DNA from 2 places in the Vagococcus carniphilus genome. Region 2 is predicted to be linked to the other one. Evidence: a T-box and tRNA genes for the amino acid it is inferred to sense, from the RefSeq annotation. Region 2 holds a T-box; the other holds one or more tRNA genes.
What was found. The T-box of region 2 lies ahead of trpS (tryptophan--tRNA ligase). A T-box ahead of a tRNA ligase gene usually reads a tRNA of that ligase, here a tRNA-Trp.

Region 1: it has a tRNA-Trp gene. The T-box ahead of trpS (tryptophan--tRNA ligase) is inferred to sense a tRNA for this amino acid. The anticodon was not compared.

What each region holds. Positions count from the first base shown of each region.
Region 1 covers NZ_CP060720.1:1,953,548-1,963,227, forward strand. Annotated here, with positions in the region: gene dltA (D-alanine--poly(phosphoribitol) ligase subunit DltA) at 1-1,032, opposite strand, end outside; gene H9L18_RS09565 (teichoic acid D-Ala incorporation-associated protein DltX) at 1,049-1,198, opposite strand; tRNA gene H9L18_RS09570 (tRNA-Gln) at 1,397-1,468, opposite strand; tRNA gene H9L18_RS09575 (tRNA-His) at 1,476-1,548, opposite strand; tRNA gene H9L18_RS09580 (tRNA-Tyr) at 1,565-1,645, opposite strand; tRNA gene H9L18_RS09585 (tRNA-Phe) at 1,655-1,727, opposite strand; tRNA gene H9L18_RS09590 (tRNA-Glu) at 1,764-1,835, opposite strand; tRNA gene H9L18_RS09595 (tRNA-Ser) at 1,851-1,940, opposite strand; tRNA gene H9L18_RS09600 (tRNA-Asn) at 1,973-2,046, opposite strand; tRNA gene H9L18_RS09605 (tRNA-Leu) at 2,086-2,169, opposite strand; tRNA gene H9L18_RS09610 (tRNA-Cys) at 2,189-2,259, opposite strand; tRNA gene H9L18_RS09615 (tRNA-Gln) at 2,266-2,337, opposite strand; tRNA gene H9L18_RS09620 (tRNA-His) at 2,345-2,417, opposite strand; tRNA gene H9L18_RS09625 (tRNA-Trp) at 2,429-2,499, opposite strand; tRNA gene H9L18_RS09630 (tRNA-Tyr) at 2,524-2,603, opposite strand; tRNA gene H9L18_RS09635 (tRNA-Phe) at 2,614-2,686, opposite strand; tRNA gene H9L18_RS09640 (tRNA-Asp) at 2,696-2,768, opposite strand; tRNA gene H9L18_RS09645 (tRNA-Val) at 2,783-2,855, opposite strand; tRNA gene H9L18_RS09650 (tRNA-Glu) at 2,876-2,947, opposite strand; tRNA gene H9L18_RS09655 (tRNA-Asn) at 2,955-3,028, opposite strand; rRNA gene rrf (5S ribosomal RNA) at 3,041-3,156, opposite strand; rRNA gene H9L18_RS09665 (23S ribosomal RNA) at 3,227-6,138, opposite strand; tRNA gene H9L18_RS09670 (tRNA-Ala) at 6,326-6,398, opposite strand; rRNA gene H9L18_RS09675 (16S ribosomal RNA) at 6,483-8,040, opposite strand; gene H9L18_RS09680 (Fur family transcriptional regulator) at 8,581-9,018, opposite strand; gene cysK (cysteine synthase A) at 9,120-9,680, opposite strand, start outside.
Region 2 covers NZ_CP060720.1:2,284,598-2,294,277, forward strand. Annotated here, with positions in the region: gene H9L18_RS11170 (AAA family ATPase) at 1-486, opposite strand, end outside; gene H9L18_RS11175 (J domain-containing protein) at 646-2,796, shown strand; gene H9L18_RS11180 (PepSY domain-containing protein) at 2,841-3,449, opposite strand; T-box leader at 3,623-3,834, shown strand; gene trpS (tryptophan--tRNA ligase) at 3,885-4,895, shown strand; gene H9L18_RS11190 (M13 family metallopeptidase) at 4,947-6,860, shown strand; gene H9L18_RS11195 (sensor histidine kinase) at 6,913-8,244, opposite strand; gene H9L18_RS11200 (response regulator transcription factor) at 8,237-8,932, opposite strand; gene H9L18_RS11205 (DEAD/DEAH box helicase) at 9,084-9,680, opposite strand, start outside.

The DNA.
Region 1 (9,680 bases), 330 kb from region 2:
TTCACCAATTTCTCCTGAAGAAAGAGCATGTCCATTGTCGTCCAATATAATTAATTCAGTGTCACCTTTTACCTTACCTAAAGGTAATCGATCGTTATTATTTAGAACATCTTGTGTTATTTTAACAATAGTAATAGCTACCGTTGCTTCAGTGGGTCCATAAGTATTAAAAATAGACGCATTAGGAAAACGATCTATTAATTTTTGAGCAACATTATGAGGTAACTCTTCACCACAAAACTGAAAATTTTCCAATGAAGGTAATTTTTCACTAGTAAACTCAGGGTTCAACAAACAAATCTCAATTAATGATGGTGTTGAAACCCAAACGTTTAAATTCATTTTGGGAATACTACCAAAAAGTAACGGGAAACTCTCAACCATTTTCTTTTCCATTGGTACCAAAGTACCACAAGTTAAAAGAGATGGAAATAAATCCATTACTGACAAGTCAAATGAAAATGGTGCTTGGCACAGAAACCTTTGTTCCATTTTCAATTCAAAATCCTCTAACATCCAGTTACAAAAGCTTTCTAAGTTGGAATAAGTAATTTGTACACCCTTAGGTTTACCGGTTGTACCAGAAGTAAAAATAGTATAATAAACATCATTTCCTGAAACGACGTTACTAAATGAAGGAACTGTTCTCTTAGATACAATCTCTTCAAATAAATTTAAATTAATAACATTTCCTATCTCTAACGGCCAATCATCTATAGCTATGACACAAATCGCTTGTGACTCTTCATAAATCATTTTCACTCGATCAACTGGAGTATGTCCATCAACTGGTATGTAACCATATCCAGCCTTTGTACATCCTAAAAAGCTAACAACCATACGGCTGTTTTGACCGCCATATACAATAATATTTTTACCAGTCTCTTCATTTTCTTCTAAATAAGAAGCCAAAGAGTTAGACATATTTTCTAACTCTAAATATGTTAAACTATTTTCTCCCTCATCAAAAAATATATTATTTGGTTTTTTTTCAGACCAAGTCCTAATAGTTTCAACAATTTTATTCTCCATCTTCTAACATCCCCTTCTAAAATTGATTATAGATAAAGGATCCTCCACCTACTGAACTGTAATGATATAAGTAAACTAATCCTAATAGAATAATTGCATATAAAGCTGTTTTTCCAATAAAACTTAACCAATATTTAGATTGCTCACTTTTAACTATATTCTTCATTTCCATTTTAGTCATCCTCTCTTGATGTTTTCTTAGTTAAATTTTAACTCAAAACTTGCTCTTTTCTATCAAGCATTTGTACCAAATTTAACTACGACTTTAGTCCTAGATTAACGTCACAATAGAAACATTTGTAATATATAAGTAACAATGCATTATATTTCTCAAAAAAAAAGACTCGAATAATCGAGTCTTTTACTGGGCTAGCTGGATTCGAACCAACGAGTGACGGAGTCAAAGTCCGTTGCCTTACCACTTGGCTATAGCCCATTAAAGGGGCGACTGATGGGAATCGAACCCACGAATGCCGGAGCCACAATCCGGTGCGTTAACCACTTCGCCACAACCGCCATATAATTTTAAAAATGGAGGGGGGCAGATTCGAACTGCCGAACCCGAAGGAGCGGATTTACAGTCCGCCGCGTTTAGCCACTTCGCTACCCCTCCATATTTTAATGGCGCAAGACAGAATCGAACTGCCGACACACGGAGCTTCAATCCGTTGCTCTACCAACTGAGCTACTGCGCCTAAACCAATCTAAAATAGATTAAATTTATTTTTTTATGACCCGTACGGGACTCGAACCCGTGTTACCGCCGTGAAAGGGCGGTGTCTTAACCGCTTGACCAACGGGCCTGTTTAATTTAATTACGGAGAGTAAGGGATTCGAACCCTTGAGACAGTTATTACCGCCTACATGATTTCCAATCATGCTCCTTCGGCCAGCTCGGACAACTCTCCAGATTCATTATTTACCTTAATTCTCAATAATACTCCGGCAGTAGGACTCGAACCTACGACATCATGATTAACAGTCATGCGCTACTACCAACTGAGCTATGCCGGATAATTTTTAATTATATTATTATGTTTAAGCACTATACAATACCGGCGGCCGGGGTCGAACCGGCACGCCCTTGCGGGCACAGGATTTTGAGTCCAGCGCGTCTGCCAATTCCGCCACGCCGGCATAAAACATAATATATAAAAGGCGGTAACCGGATTTGAACCGATGATAAAGGTGTTGCAGACCTCTGCCTTACCACTTGGCTATACCGCCGAAATACTGGGCTAGCTGGATTCGAACCAACGAGTGACGGAGTCAAAGTCCGTTGCCTTACCACTTGGCTATAGCCCATTAAAGGGGCGACTGATGGGAATCGAACCCACGAATGCCGGAGCCACAATCCGGTGCGTTAACCACTTCGCCACAACCGCCATAATAAAAACAGGGGTAGTAGGAATCGAACCCACGCTGACGGTTTTGGAGACCGTAGTTCTACCGCTAAACTATACCCCTATAGTTTATATATAATAATTAAAATGGAGGGGGCAGATTCGAACTGCCGAACCCGAAGGAGCGGATTTACAGTCCGCCGCGTTTAGCCACTTCGCTACCCCTCCATATTTAAAATGGCGCAAGACAGAATCGAACTGCCGACACACGGAGCTTCAATCCGTTGCTCTACCAACTGAGCTACTGCGCCTAAAACAAACGGTCCCGACGGGATTTGAACCCGCGATCTCCTGCGTGACAGGCAGGCATGTTAACCCCTACACCACGGAACCAATTATTTAGGTAATGGAGGTTAACGGGATCGAACCGCTGACCCCCTGCTTGTAAGGCAGGTGCTCTCCCAGCTGAGCTAAACCTCCATTTGGTTATATAAAACTTATGACCCGTACGGGACTCGAACCCGTGTTACCGCCGTGAAAGGGCGGTGTCTTAACCGCTTGACCAACGGGCCATTTAAACTCCGGCAGTAGGACTCGAACCTACGACATCATGATTAACAGTCATGCGCTACTACCAACTGAGCTATGCCGGATAATTATAATAAGCATGGCAACGTCCTACTCTCACAAAGGGAAACCCTTCACTACCCTCGGCGCTAAAAAGCTTAACTTCTGTGTTCGGCATGGGAACAGGTGTATCCTTCTTGCCATCATCGCCACACTTATTTTTTTGAGTGATTGTTCACTCAAAACTGGATGTTTTAGTTATATTCAACATTGTTACCGATATTTTGGTTAAGTCCTCGACCGATTAGTACTAGTCCGCTCCGTACATCGCTGCACTTCCACTCCTAGCCTATCTACCTGATCATCTTTCAGGGGTCTTACTTTCTTAAAGAAATGGGAAATCTCATCTTGAGGGGGCTTCACGCTTAGATGCTTTCAGCGTTTATCCCGTCCATACATAGCTACCCAGCAATGCCCTTGGCAGAACAACTGGTACACCAGAGGTATGTCCATCCCGGTCCTCTCGTACTAAGGACAGCTCCTCTCAAATTTCCAACGCCCGCGACGGATAGGGACCGAACTGTCTCACGACGTTCTGAACCCAGCTCGCGTGCCGCTTTAATGGGCGAACAGCCCAACCCTTGGGACCGACTACAGCCCCAGGATGCGACGAGCCGACATCGAGGTGCCAAACCTCCCCGTCGATGTGAACTCTTGGGGGAGATAAGCCTGTTATCCCCAGGGTAGCTTTTATCCGTTGAGCGATGGCCCTTCCATGCGGAACCACCGGATCACTAAGCCCGACTTTCGTCCCTGCTCGAGTTGTAGCTCTCGCAGTCAAGCTCCCTTCTGCCTTTGCACTCTACGAATGATTTCCAACCATTCTGAGGGAACCTTTGGGCGCCTCCGTTACATTTTAGGAGGCGACCGCCCCAGTCAAACTGTCCATCTGACACTGTCTCCCGCCACGATAAGTGGCGCGGGTTAGAATGGTCATAACACAAGGGTAGTATCCCACCAATGCCTCCCTCGAGACTAGCGTCCCGAGCTCTACGGCTCCTACCTATCCTGTACATGTGTCACAAACATTCAATATCAAACTACAGTAAAGCTCCATGGGGTCTTTCCGTCCTGTCGCGGGTAACCTGCATCTTCACAGGTACTAAAATTTCACCGAGTCTCTCGTTGAGACAGTGCCCAAATCGTTACGCCTTTCGTGCGGGTCGGAACTTACCCGACAAGGAATTTCGCTACCTTAGGACCGTTATAGTTACGGCCGCCGTTTACTGGGGCTTCAATTCTGAGCTTCGCTATTGCTAACCCATCCTCTTAACCTTCCAGCACCGGGCAGGCGTCAGCCCCTATACGTCATCTTTCGATTTTGCAGAGACCTGTGTTTTTGATAAACAGTCGCTTGGGCCTATTCACTGCGGCTGAACTTGCGTTCAGCACCCCTTCTCCCTAAGTTACGGGGTCATTTTGCCGAGTTCCTTAACGAGAGTTCTCTCGCTCACCTTAGGATTCTCTCCTCGACTACCTGTGTCGGTTTGCGGTACGGGCCGTTTGTTTCTAACTAGAAGCTTTTCTTGGCAGTGTGATATTAAGACTTCGGTACTAAATTTCCCTCCTCATCACAACTTGTCCTTAGAGATAAAAGCATTTGACTCTTATCAAGACTTATTGCTTGAACGCACATATCCAACAGTGCGAACTTGTAACCTACTGCGTCCCTCCATTGTTCAAACAAAACAAACGGGTACAGGAATCTCAACCTGTTATCCATCGCCTACGCCTATCGGCCTCGGCTTAGGTCCCGACTAACCCTGGGAGGACGAGCCTTCCCCAGGAAACCTTAGTCATTCGGTGGACAGGATTCTCACCTGTCTTTCGCTACTCATACCGGCATTCTCACTTCTAAGCGCTCCACCAGTCCTTACGATCTAGCTTCGACGCCCTTAGAACGCTCTCCTACCATAGAACCAAAAGGTTCTATCCACAGCTTCGGTAATATGTTTAGCCCCGGTACATTTTCGGCGCAAGGGCACTCGACTAGTGAGCTATTACGCACTCTTTAAATGATGGCTGCTTCTGAGCCAACATCCTAGTTGTTTGTGCACCCTCACATCCTTTTCCACTTAACATATATTTGGGGACCTTAGCTGGTGGTCTGGGCTGTTTCCCTTTCGACAATGGATCTTATCACTCACTGTCTGACTCCCGGACATAAATGAATGGCATTCGGAGTTTATCTGAATTCGGTAACCCAAGACGGGCCCCTAGTCCAAACAGTGCTCTACCTCCATCATTCTTAATTCCGAGGCTAGCCCTAAAGCTATTTCGGAGAGAACCAGCTATCTCCAAGTTCGTTTGGAATTTCTCCGCTACCCACACCTCATCCCCGCACTTTTCAACGTACGTGGGTTCGGTCCTCCAGTGCGTTTTACCGCACCTTCAACCTGGACATGGGTAGGTCACATGGTTTCGGGTCTACGACTACATACTCACTCGCCCTATTCAGACTCGCTTTCGCTACGGCTCCGCTTCTTCAGCTTAACCTCGCATGCAATCGTAACTCGCCGGTTCATTCTGCAAAAGGCACGCCATCACCCATTAACGGGCTCTGACTTGTTGTAGGCACACGGTTTCAGGTTCTATTTCACTCCCCTTCCGGGGTGCTTTTCACCTTTCCCTCACGGTACTGGTTCACTATCGGTCACTAGAGAGTATTTAGCCTTGGGAGATGGTCCTCCCGGATTCCGACGGAATTTCTCGTGTTCCGCCGTACTCAGGATACTCATAGGTGTGTTGTTGATTTCGTCTACGGGGCTTTTACCCGCTCCGGCTGATCTTTCCAGATCGATTCAACTATCCACAACAGCTACCACAGCTGAGTCCTACAACCCCAAGAAGCAAGCTTCTTGGTTTGGGCTGTTTCCGTTTCGCTCGCCGCTACTAAGGAAATCGAATTTTCTTTCTCTTCCTGCAGGTACTTAGATGTTTCAGTTCTCTGCGTCTACCTCTAACAAGCTATGTATTCACTTGAAAGTAACATCCTATAAAAGATGCTGGGTTCCCCCATTCGGAAATCTCTGGATCATAGCTTACTTACAGCTCCCCAAAGCATATCGGAGTTAGTCCCGTCCTTCATCGGCTTCTAGTGCCAAGGCATCCACCGTGCGCCCTTATTCACTTAACCTTTTCTAACTATATATGAGTTAGATGTTTCTGATTTTACTTAAATAGCGATATTCAAGTAAAACTATTTATGTATCACAATTTTACTAATAAAACTGATCAACTCGGTGTGTTAAAAATTAATGTTGATGTCTAACTTCAACTATCCAGTTTTCAATGAACAATACAATTGGTGTCAAAGACACCAATGGAGCCTAGCGGGATCGAACCGCTGACCTCCTGCGTGCAAGGCAGGCGCTCTCCCAGCTGAGCTAAGGCCCCTATTTAGAATTATAAAAGCAAGAGAATAAATCTCTCAAAACTGAACAAAGTAAGTACCAATGTGTTTTCCGTAATATTCCTTAGAAAGGAGGTGATCCAGCCGCACCTTCCGATACGGCTACCTTGTTACGACTTCACCCCAATCATCTATCCCACCTTAGGCGGCTGGCTCCAAAAGGTTACCTCACCGACTTTGGGTGTTACAAACTCTCGTGGTGTGACGGGCGGTGTGTACAAGGCCCGGGAACGTATTCACCGTGGCGTGCTGATCCACGATTACTAGCGATTCCGGCTTCATGTAGGCGAGTTGCAGCCTACAATCCGAACTGAGAACGGCTTTAAGAGATTAGCTAAACCTCGCGGTCTTGCGACTCATTGTACCGTCCATTGTAGCACGTGTGTAGCCCAGGTCATAAGGGGCATGATGATTTGACGTCATCCCCACCTTCCTCCGGTTTGTCACCGGCAGTCTCGCTAGAGTGCCCAACTGAATGATGGCAACTAACAATAAGGGTTGCGCTCGTTGCGGGACTTAACCCAACATCTCACGACACGAGCTGACGACAACCATGCACCACCTGTCACTTTGTCCCCGAAGGGAAAGCTCTATCTCTAGAGTGGTCAAAGGATGTCAAGACCTGGTAAGGTTCTTCGCGTTGCTTCGAATTAAACCACATGCTCCACCGCTTGTGCGGGCCCCCGTCAATTCCTTTGAGTTTCAGCCTTGCGGCCGTACTCCCCAGGCGGAGTGCTTAATGCGTTAACTGCAGCACTGAAGGGCGGAAAGCCTCCAACACTTAGCACTCATCGTTTACGGCGTGGACTACCAGGGTATCTAATCCTGTTTGCTCCCCACGCTTTCGAGCCTCAGCGTCAGTTACAGACCAGAGAGTCGCCTTCGCCACTGGTGTTCCTCCATATATCTACGCATTTCACCGCTACACATGGAATTCCACTCTCCTCTTCTGCACTCAAGTTCCCCAGTTTCCAATGACCTTCCTCGGTTGAGCCGAGGGCTTTCACATCAGACTTAAGAAACCGCCTGCGCTCGCTTTACGCCCAATAAATCCGGACAACGCTTGCCACCTACGTATTACCGCGGCTGCTGGCACGTAGTTAGCCGTGGCTTTCTGGTTAGATACCGTCAAGGTGAGAACAGTAACTCTCTCACTTGTTCTTCTCTAACAACAGAGTTTTACGATCCGAAAACCTTCTTCACTCACGCGGCGTTGCTCGGTCAGACTTTCGTCCATTGCCGAAGATTCCCTACTGCTGCCTCCCGTAGGAGTCTGGGCCGTGTCTCAGTCCCAGTGTGGCCGATCACCCTCTCAGGTCGGCTATGCATCATGGTCTTGGTAGGCCGTTACCCCACCAACTAACTAATGCAGCGCGGGCCCATCCAACAGTGACACCGAAGCGTCTTTTATTATTCTTCCATGCGGAAAAACAAATTATGCGGTATTAGCACCTGTTTCCAAGTGTTATCCCCCTCTGTTGGGCAGGTTGCCCACGTGTTACTCACCCGTCCGCCACTCTTTGATTTTCGGTGGAGCAAGCTCCGGTGAAAATCAAAGCGTTCGACTTGCATGTATTAGGCACGCCGCCAGCGTTCGTCCTGAGCCAGGATCAAACTCTCAATAAAAGTTGATTAACATCTTGCGATGTTTAGCTCATTAATTTTAAAACTTGCTAGCGAATGTTATTCACTAAATATGGTTTGTTTTTACTAGAAGTAAAAACGCCCTACACATTTGGTTTGTCTTACTTTGTTCAGTTTTCAAAGATCTAATTAACTCTCTTAACAACTTTTATATCATACAACATTTTTAAAAGGTTGTCAACAACTAAAAGTTATTTTTTAAAAAAAGTTTTTTGTTTATTTGTTATTTAATCGGAACGTTTAACTTGCCGACTTAAAGATATTAACATATTCTTTTTAGCTTTGCAAGTGTTTTTTAAATAATTTTTCGTTATTTAAAAGTTACTTATCTCGTAACGACATTTACTAATATATCAATTGAACTGGAAAAAAGCAAGTATATTTTTAAATTTTTTTAAACTAAATGTTCATTGATCTAAAATCCACTTCTTTTACACTTTTAGAATGAAAAAAACACTTTAAAAAGTAATTTAATTACTTTTTAAAGTGCTTTTCTTCTATTGTCTATTCACTTCTTTTGTTTCACTTTTCTTCCAAAGCTTGACAATCTGGGCATAAGCCATACATTTCTAATCGATGATCTCTAATTTTAAATCCTGTTAACTGCTCTGTCGCTGATTCAACATCCTCTAAACCTGGATAGAACACATCAACTACTTTGCCACACTTATCGCAAATTGCATGATAATGCTTTGTAGAAGTAAAATCAAATCGACTTGAAGAATCACCATATGCCATTTCAATTACAAAACCAATCTCAGTAAATAGTCGCAAGTTATTATAAACAGTCGCAACACTCATATTAGGAAAGCGATGCTCTAAATGTTTATAAATTTCGTCTGCAGTCGGATGGCTCTTACTTTCAACTAGGTATTCTAAGATAGCATATCTCTGTGGAGTAATCCTGATATTAGAATCTTTCATTTTATTAATAGCATCTTCAACAACGTGACTAGACATATACATCATCCTTGTGAATTTTTTTATAACTTTATTCTACTACCAATAATAGTAATTATCAAGAAAGATCTTCTGTTTTATTAAATAATAAAATTATTAAATTAGAATTCATATAAATTAGTAGATAAGTATCGTTCTCCATTGTCAGGCGCTATCGTCAGAACTACTCCATCTTTTGGTAACAATTTCCCTACTTGTTTTGCTGCATGAATAGCAGCCCCTGAAGACACACCTACCAACAAGCCATCATTTTGAGCAACATACCTTGCCTCCTGAATGGCTTCATCACTTGAAACAGCTATTATCTCATCAAAAATTGATTGATCTAACACAGTTGGAATGAACCCAGCTCCAATACCTTGAATTTTATGAGGAGAATGACTTCCTCCTCTTAGAACATGGCTTTCTTCTGGTTCAACAGCATATATTTTTATATTAGGATACATTTTTTTTAATTCTCGACCAATACCAGTAACTGTTCCACCTGTTCCAACTCCTGCAACAAATGCATCAATCACCTTTCCATCAAAAGCCTCTAATATTTCTTTTGCTGTTGTTTCTTCATGAATTTTCGGGTTAGCAAGATTTTCAAATTGAAGTGGCATAAAATAGCCTTCTTGATTGGCTAAATCTTCTGCTACTTTTATAGAGCCTTTCATCCC
Region 2 (9,680 bases):
TTGAGCTTCTGGAAGTAGGTAAGTTCCTTCAAATTCAACAGGATTTTGAGTCGCAAGAACTGTAAAATCATCTGATAATGAATAAGTTTGATTATCTATCGTCACACTTTTTTCTGCCATTGCTTCTAATAATGCTACTTGAGTTTTCGGTGTTGTTCGATTAATTTCATCTACTAATAAAAGGGTAGTAAATATAGGCCCCTTATGAAATTCAAATTTATTTTCTTTCTGGTTAAACATAGAAACACCTAAAATATCACTGGGTAATAAGTCTGGTGTAAACTGAACTCGTTTATAATCACTTTGAATAGCACTAGCAATTGTTTTAACCAAAAGAGTTTTTCCGACGCCTGGGACATCTTCAAATAGAATGTGTCCGCCAGCTAAAATAGCTGTTAACGTTAATTGTATGATGTCTCTTTTTCCTAAAATTGCTTTTGACACTTCATCTATTAGTTGGGGAATCTTGTTTTTTTCTTCAGTCATCGTTCTACCATCCTCTCTTTGTATTTTATTATACTATATTTTCTTATTTTTCTTATTAAAGACATGAAATAGACTGTATATCCTATGATATAATCATAATGAGGAGTTATATGGTAATTTAAAACACTATTTTTCTTTATGATTACAGGAGGAGTAAACATGGATCATTATAAAATTCTAGGAATTGATGAAAAGGCAACAATCGATGAAGTTCGTGCAGCTTACGCAAAAAAGCTAAAAAATATCGATATGTCAAGGAATTTAAAAGACTATCAAGAATTAAGAAAAGCCTACAATGACATTTTAAAAACAATCAATAACAGAGAAACATACTCTTTTCAAGACAGTACCCCTAAATCTAAAGTCGATATTCAAAAAAATGAAACAGTTATTGAAAGCAACAAGCCTACAACTATCAAAGAAGAAATTTCTAAAAACGTTGAAAGTACAACACAAATAGATGAGTCAAAAAGAAATGAAAAGCCTACACAAATTGAAATAGAACCATTGAAAAACAAAATAAATCAAATAATAGAAGAAAAGAAAAAAACAGAAGTCAAAAAAAGAAACGCTAAAAAGGATCCTCTTCCAAAAAGGGAAGCACCAACAAGTCATTTTATAGAGGACATGACAACTTATTTAGCCCAAAAGAACTTTTACAATGATGGTCATGGTTGGTCTAATCTACTCTCCCCTTACTTACATCAATCAGAAGATATTAAAAATCACGTTCAGACAGTAATGAAAGTCTATTTGATTGAAAACTACTCACTCCTTGACGATAAAACACGACAAGAAATTATTAAACTTTGTGAGTTAACTGAAAGAAATTATGATACTGATCAGGATAAAACTATTTTTAAAAAGCGAGTTGTTAAAGAAAACTATTTAAACTATGACATATTTAATCACGTTGATAAAAATAGTCGTAATCAATATTTTAAATTAAGATATAAATTTCATGATTATATTCAAGTAGAAAACTCCCATACATCAATACCTGTCACAGACTTAAACGAAGTTTCTTCCATGTCTTATTTAGATGATGACTTTATTTATTTGAATAGCCTGTGCTTGCTGTTAGAAGACGCCGAACCTAAAACAAAAGAAATTAAACTTCTTTTAGCTAAAATTACTTCTGATAAATATCATCATGATGTTAAAGTGCTAAGTGATTATCTTAATTTTCTAGAAGGAAAAAGAAATTTTGTTATTACTAGTGCTGACATCATTAGCTTGAGCTGGGTATCAGAAGATACGAAAGAAAAAATCATTTCTCAAATGAAAATTTTTAAAACAAAAAAGATTGTTCCAGAACAAAATCAAAAGAGGAATACAAATCGGATTCAAGGAAAAAAACAAGTCGAGAAAAAAGCCAAAAAAAAATTTAAAAAAATTTTTGCTATTATATTGGTAGTAGTTCCTATCTTTTTTGTATTAATCAGCTCTCTTGATGAAGTAGATTCTAACAAAAATTCTCAACAAGATAACGATGAGGTCTCTAAATTTCAAAAAGAAAAAGGAGAAAAAGAAAGAAGAAATGACTACATAAAAATTAGAAAAGAAGAGAGAGAAGAGAGAGAAAAAATCAACTATCAATTATTTCGTTATCTCTTTTCTAGTAAAGAACAACTACATGAAGATGTTTATATTTCAGATGAAGCTTTAGAAAAATTAAATACACTTAAGAAGGATTACGAAAATACTTTAGATTATTCAACCGAAATTTCTAGACCTAAACCAACAGGCTCCCGATACTTATCAGATGACAATCAACTAGTTGTTTACGTATCATTTGATCTATTAGATGACTTTTATTTAAAGTTAACCGTAGATAAACAAAATAAAATTGTCGATATAGAAAAAATTGAAGAAGACAATTTAACTTACCTTGAAAATATTGGAACTTATGATTCAATAGAATACTTTTTCAAAGATATTAATAGAAGATACGATGGGGTTGAGGCTTTTAAAGAAGAGTTAAATCAACTTTATGATACCTACATGACTGAATCAATGTATAATAGTTTGGAAAATATAACTGAAAGTGACTTAGAATACTTAGATACTTTTGGTTATTCATATCCTTTAGTTATAAAACCCGAAAATGTCAAAACACATGCTGTTGTTCTTGCTAATCAAAAAGGGGAAGTTCTTTTCATTGAATTCAATGAAGAAAATAAAATAAACCAACTTTACTCTGATTACTTTGAAAATGTACCTGATAACTACACAAAATCAATTGAAGATAAATCTCCTCTCGGTTTTATAAAAAAACCATGGCGATATGACGTTGGATCGAAAAGATAAAAAAACAGTTTGACTTTTAAGTCAAACTGTTTTTTATCTTTTATTTAGTCATCTAATTCAAACTCCAATACTTTACCACTTTTAGCATCTATTTTAATTTGGGCTTCCTTACGTCCTTCTACTCCTTTAACTTCCCAATAAGTTGTGCTTAAATCTTTATCTAAACTCCATTCCTGTGCAGTACCAAAACCTGTTTCTTTTTCAGCAATTATTGTAGCTTCATCAATCGAAATAATATCTTTTAAGTCTAATTTATCTTGTTTTCTTTTGACACCAGCTCTATCTTCTTTATCCAGTTTTTCTGATTTGTCACGAAGAATTTCTTTTGACGAAGCGTTGATAGTTAAATCATACTCAGTTTCATCATCAACTCCCTCAATCTTATAAACTAATCCGCTACGTTCTGATTCAAGTTCTACTGAAGTAATATCTGTTTTAGGATGTTTTTCTTGATAGATTTTAATAGCATCTGACACATCGATTGTTTTAACTTTTTCAACTTTTGTTTTTTCACTTACTTGAGAGTCTGTTGTTGATACATTTGTTGTCTTATTTTTAGATTCACTTGCTGGTTGCTGTACCGTTTTATTGCCACACCCTACCATAACACCTAGTAACACGAAAGTAATACCTGCCAATAAAGTTTTTTTCATCATTTTTCTCTCCTTATTATTTATTCATTTGATACTATTATCATAACAAATATTCTTTTTTTCTAAACTCATTTCATTTAAAGTTCAGATGAAGATTTCTTCATTTTTTTATCTAAAATAATCTAACTTGCTTTTTTTTATTTTTAGGACTATAATTTTCACAATTATTAAATGATAAATTTTTGAAGAAGATTAGTAGCAATATTTTTACTTTTAGAGAGTAAGTGGTTGGTGAAAACTTACATAAAAATAGTGTGAATGGCCTTCTGAATGATCTTTCAAATATGTTTACATTAGTAGAAAGGTCCGCTAACTAGCGTTATTAGTGTAGGTTAACTACGTGAGTTAATTTTGAGGTGGTACCGTGATTTCAGTCACCCTCAAACAAGTTTTGCTTGTTTGAGGGTGACTTTTTTTATTACAAGGAGGAAAAAAATGGAAAAAATATACTTAACAGGGGATCGTCCCACAGGAAAATTACATTTAGGTCATTATGTTGGTTCATTAAAAAATAGAGTAGCTATTCAAGAGTTAGAAAATACGCAGCAGTTTATCATGATTGCCGATCAACAAGCCTTAACCGATAATGCGGATAATCCGTTAAAAATTCAGAAAAGTGTCAGAGAAGTCATTTTAGACTATTTAGCTATTGGGCTAGACCCAGCAAAATCAACTATTTTTATTCAATCAAAAATTCCTCAACTATCTGAATTAATGATGTATTACTTAAATCTCGTAACAGTATCCCGTCTCTACCGAAATCCAACTGTTAAATCAGAGATGAAAGAAAAAAACTTTGAAACAAGTTTACCTGCTGGTTTTCTGACTTATCCAGTCAGCCAAGCAGCAGACATTACAGCCTTCAAGGCAACTCATGTGCCAGTTGGTGGCGATCAATTACCTATGATTGAACAGACAAAAGAAATTGTTCGAAGTTTTAATCGTATTTATAACACCGATTGTTTAATTGAGCCTGAAATTGTTCTTCCTAAAAAAAATCAAGAACGTCTAAAAGGAATTGATGGACAAGGTAAAATGAGTAAATCCCTTAATAACGGTATTTATCTTTCTGATGATGAAGCCACTATTAAGAAAAAAATTATGAGTATGTATACTGACCCTAACCATATTCATGTTTCAGATCCTGGACAAGTTGAAGGGAACATGGTTTTTGAATACCTAGATATTTTTGCGACTGATAAAAATGAAGTAGAACAATTAAAACAACACTACAGAGAAGGTGGACTTGGTGATGTTAAGATTAAAAATTATCTAAATGAAATCTTACAAGAAACTTTGTTATCTATTCGATTAAAACGCAATGAATTTGAAAAAGATGATGCTTATCTAATGGAAATTCTAAAAGCTGGAAGTTTAAAAGCCGAGGAACGCGCAACAGAAACACTTGATGAAGTTAAACGAGCAATGGGAATTAATTATTTTTAGTAACCCTTTTATTTAGAAAAGGATATAATAATATTTAAAGGAGTGAATTCAATGAACCAAGAGAAATTAAGTCCAAAAACAGATTTTTATGAATACGTTAATGAAAAATGGTTGAAGGAAGCAGAAATCCCTTCAGATAAACCTAGTATCAATAGCTTTTCAAGTCTTGCTGATGAAATCGAAGTTCTCTTAATGGAAGATGTTAAGAAAATGGCAACAGGTGACATTCCAGTGACATCAAAAGAACTTCAATCATTTAAAGATTTCTACGAATTGGTTTCTGATGAAGAAACAAGAAACAACCTTGGCATGACACCTATAAAAAATCGTTTAAATCGAATCAACGATTTAAATGCTTTAAGTGACTGGAGTAATCAATTAGAAGATTGGCTATTGTCTGGCTATCCTAATCCCTTTGTTTTAGATGTCAGCTCAGATATGGAAAAAGCAGATACATATGGCGTTTATCTTGCTCCTACTAATTTAATTTTACCTGACACTACTTATTATGATGAAAAACATCCTAATAAAGAAGAGCTTCTTACGGTTTACAAAGGTATGATGATAAAATTACTTAAAATGGTAGGTTACAAAAAAGATGAAGCAGAATTAATTGTTGTAGACTGTCTTTCTTTCGATGAAAGTTTAGTACCTTTTATTAAGAGTGCTGAAGAAAGTGCGGATTATACTAAAATGTATAACCCTAAAACACTCGAAGAAGTAGCTAATTATCATTCTTCTATTAATTTTAATCAGTTCTTAACTGCCCTACTAAAACAATCGCCAAACAAAATTATTGTGACAGAACCTAACTATTTTGAAAAGTTAGAAAAACTAGTTTCTGATGAAACCTTTGAAAAAATGAAACATTGGATGATTTGTTCGTATGTTCTTTCTTTTAGTCATTTATTAACAGAAGATTTTAGACAAATTGCTAATCAATATAGCTTAGCTCTTTCTGGCGCAAAAGAAGCTTTCTCAAAAGAAAAAACCTATTTTTATCAAGCAACTGGACAGTTTAATCAAGTAATTGGTCAATACTATGCTAAAAATTATTTTGGTCAAGCTGCTAAAGATGATGTACATGAAATGGTTCAGCAGATGATTCAAATCTATCAAGAACGTTTATCAAAAAATGAATGGCTAGAGGAAGAAACTAAAAAAACAGCTATTTTAAAACTTAATCGATTAGGTATTCATGTTGGCTATCCCGAAGAGATACCTTCGATTTACTCTCGTTTTATTACAACAAGCAAAGCTGATGGAGGTTCTCTAATCGAAAATGTTGAACAGTTTAACAAGATTACTTCTGATTATTCCTTCCGTCGCTACAACCAAAAAGTTGATCGTAATGAATGGGAAATGAGTGCTGATACCGTTAACGCTTATTATCATCCTCAAAAAAATGTTATTGTCTTTCCAGCTGCTATTCTTCAAGCTCCGTTCTATGATTTTAAACAATCAAGAAGTGCAAATTATGGTGGTATTGGAGCTGTCATTGCTCATGAAATCTCTCACGCGTTTGATAATAATGGCGCTAAATTTGATGAATTAGGCAATCTTAATGATTGGTGGACTGAAACAGACTTAGCACATTTTGAAGAACTAACAAAACAAATGATTGAACAATTCGATGACATACCTTTTGGTAACAGTAAAGTTAATGGAACACTGACTGTATCTGAAAACATTGCTGATGCTGGTGGTTTAAGTTGTGCCCTTGAAGCTGCTCAATTAGAAGAAGACTTTAGCGGAACTGATTTATTTGAAAATTGGGCGCGTATCTGGCGTCAAAAATCTCAAGAACAATACATTGATTTACTTTTAGCTGTTGATGTACACTCACCAAATAAGTTAAGAGCTAATATTCAAGTAAAAAATCTAGACGAATTTTACCACTTGTATGATATTACAAAATCAGATGCCATGTACTTGGAACCTGAAAAAAGAATTAGTATTTGGTAAAAATTAGCACAAATAAACGTAAAAAAAGGCCATCTTTGATGATAGCCTTTTTTTACATTTTAGGTAAATTTACTTTAAAAATGGTTCCTTTTGGCTCATTATTTTTAATATCAATCGTTCCTCTATAGGAAGAGACAATTTTCTCAACGATTGATAAACCAACTCCAGAACCTTCTGTTTGGCTAGTTCTTGAATTATCGACACGATAAAATCTTTCAAAAACTCGTTTCTTTTCCTTATCAGAAATTCCCAAACCATAATCTGATACAGTAAAAATAATAGTTGATGTTGTTTCTTCTAAAGCTATTTTAATCTCGGTTTCACCTGGCGAATATTTAATAGCATTTTCAATTAAATTTTGAAAAATCTGCTGAAATTCACCTTTTCTACCAAAATAAGATACATCATTTTTTACTTCTGTTATAAATTCAAAGGTAGTCAATAATTGAACTTTCTCAATCTCATATAGAAGCAACTCTGATAAATTAATTATCTCTTTTGGTGTTGTTAAATCTTCTCGCTCAAGCGTTAATAGCTGATTACTCAACGTCTCTAACCTCTTTGATTCTTTATCAATAAAATCAATGGAGTTTGGAATAACTTCTGGATGACTTTCTCCTCTTCGTTTAATGAGTTGAACATGTCCTCTAATCGCTGCTAAAGGTGTTCTGATATCATGAGACGCATTGGTTATAAACTGTTTTTCTCTTTCAATAGCTTCTTTTTGCTCTTTTATCAATTGATTAAATGCTGTAGCAACATTCGATATTTCAATAGGATTATCTGGAATAGTTAATTCTGCTTGCTTCATTAAATCGACTTGTGCAATTTCTTGAGACATAACACTTAACTTATTGCTCCATCTTCTCATGCTAAAATAAATTAGGATGCTCCCAAAAATAACTGCCATTAAATTAAGAATAAGGCTAATTAATATCATTCCAGAAACGAGTTCAGTTGCCATTTCAGCATTAACAGCCAGTTTAAAACTAAAATCATTCGCTTTTTCTTCTACGACATAATATAATTCGTCATCACTTAATACAATATTTTTTAATATCTTAAAACTTTTTCCCTCTTCTAATTCATGAAAGACTTCCTTGCTCTCATTGGAAAAAAAGACTTTTCCTTCATTTGTTTCAACAATCAAAGCATCATCATCTTTTTTAGAAACAAATGTATCTATCATTTTTTCCCAATCAGTTTCTTGATTTTGTTCTCTTTTCAAAGTACTAACAATACTTTTAGCTTTATTCTCAACAAACTCATAAACAAATCTAGAAGCAGCCACAATATAAAGAAGATTCATTACAAGTAAAACACCTAGAAAAATAAGTAAAAATTGTTTTGTTAATTGGTATTGGGCCGTTCTTTTCTTAGTCATCTTCTTTCCTCAAAACATACCCAACACCTCTAACAGTTTGAATCATTTTACCAAAGGTTTTGGCACCTAATTTATTACGCAATGTTCGAATATAAACATCTACTACGTTAGTTTGACCATCGTAATCGTAATCCCAAACTTCATTAAGTAATTCATCTCTTGTTTTGACAATTTCAGGTGTCTTGATTAGTTCGTATAATAGTCCAAATTCTTTTGGTGTTAAATCAATAACCTCTTGATTTAAACTAACTTGGTGTTTGGCAATATCCATTGTAATACCTTGATAGCCAATCTGAATACTTTCCTTTTCTCGTTTATCTAGTCTCCTTTCAATCACTCTAATACGAGCAAATAATTCTTCAATTTCAAAAGGTTTCGTTAAATAATCATCTAGTCCTGTATCTAATCCAATCACAATATCTGTTGTTTGGTTTCTTGCCGTCATCATAATAATCGGCATATCACTTTGTTTTCTAATTCTTCTTGCTACAGTAATGCCATCATAAATTGGTAACATCCAGTCAAGCAAAATTAAATCAAGAGATTCTTTTTTACTTTCAAAAATAGATAGGGCTTCTTGACCATCCTTGGCCAAAGTCACTTCATATCCTTCAAATTGTAGTTCAGTTTGAATAAAACTAGCTAAACTTGCTTCATCTTCCACCAATAAAATATGTGAATTACTCATTCTTATCACTCCTTGTAAAGCTTCTTATCTTAATTTTACTAGATTAAATGAACTCTCACCACTTTAAAAGTTAAAAAGAAAATGAAGATTTCTTCATAAATAAAAAGCAACTACCCTAAACACAGGTGTTTAGGATAGTTGCTAATAATTTCTACTTCATTCTCTTTAAATCTCTTTCATAATCAGATTCATTCGAACGACTGACTCTTCTCATACGTCCTTTGATAGGTGTTTTTTGTAATGTTTTTAAAACAAGAGGACCTTTGCCATTTAAAATTTCCACAAAAGTAGAGATGTCTTTTAAATCAATAACACCAATGTCATCTCCTGTTACACCTTCAATGTTACAAATAGCCCCTACAACGTCTCCAGGTCGCATTTTAGTTTTTTTACCTGCATTAATATGAATTTTCATAATATCTTCTTTGAAATCGAAGCCTTTATCTTTTTTTAGTTGCGGTTTTTGACTTTGTTTTTCGTTAAATGCCATCTTATATTTTTCAACAGTTGCTTTAGACGGACAAGCTATTTCTTCAATTAATCTATCTTGTATTTTTAAGATTTCCTCAAAAGATGCTTTATCTTTTGGATTGATTAAAGACAAGGCTTTTCCACTGTTTTCAAAACGAGCTGTTCGACCAATTCGATGAACATATGTCTCTGGTTTTTCAGGTAAATCATAGTTAACAACTAAACCAATATCTGCTACATCAATTCCTCTTGCTGCAACATCTGTTGCCACTAAATG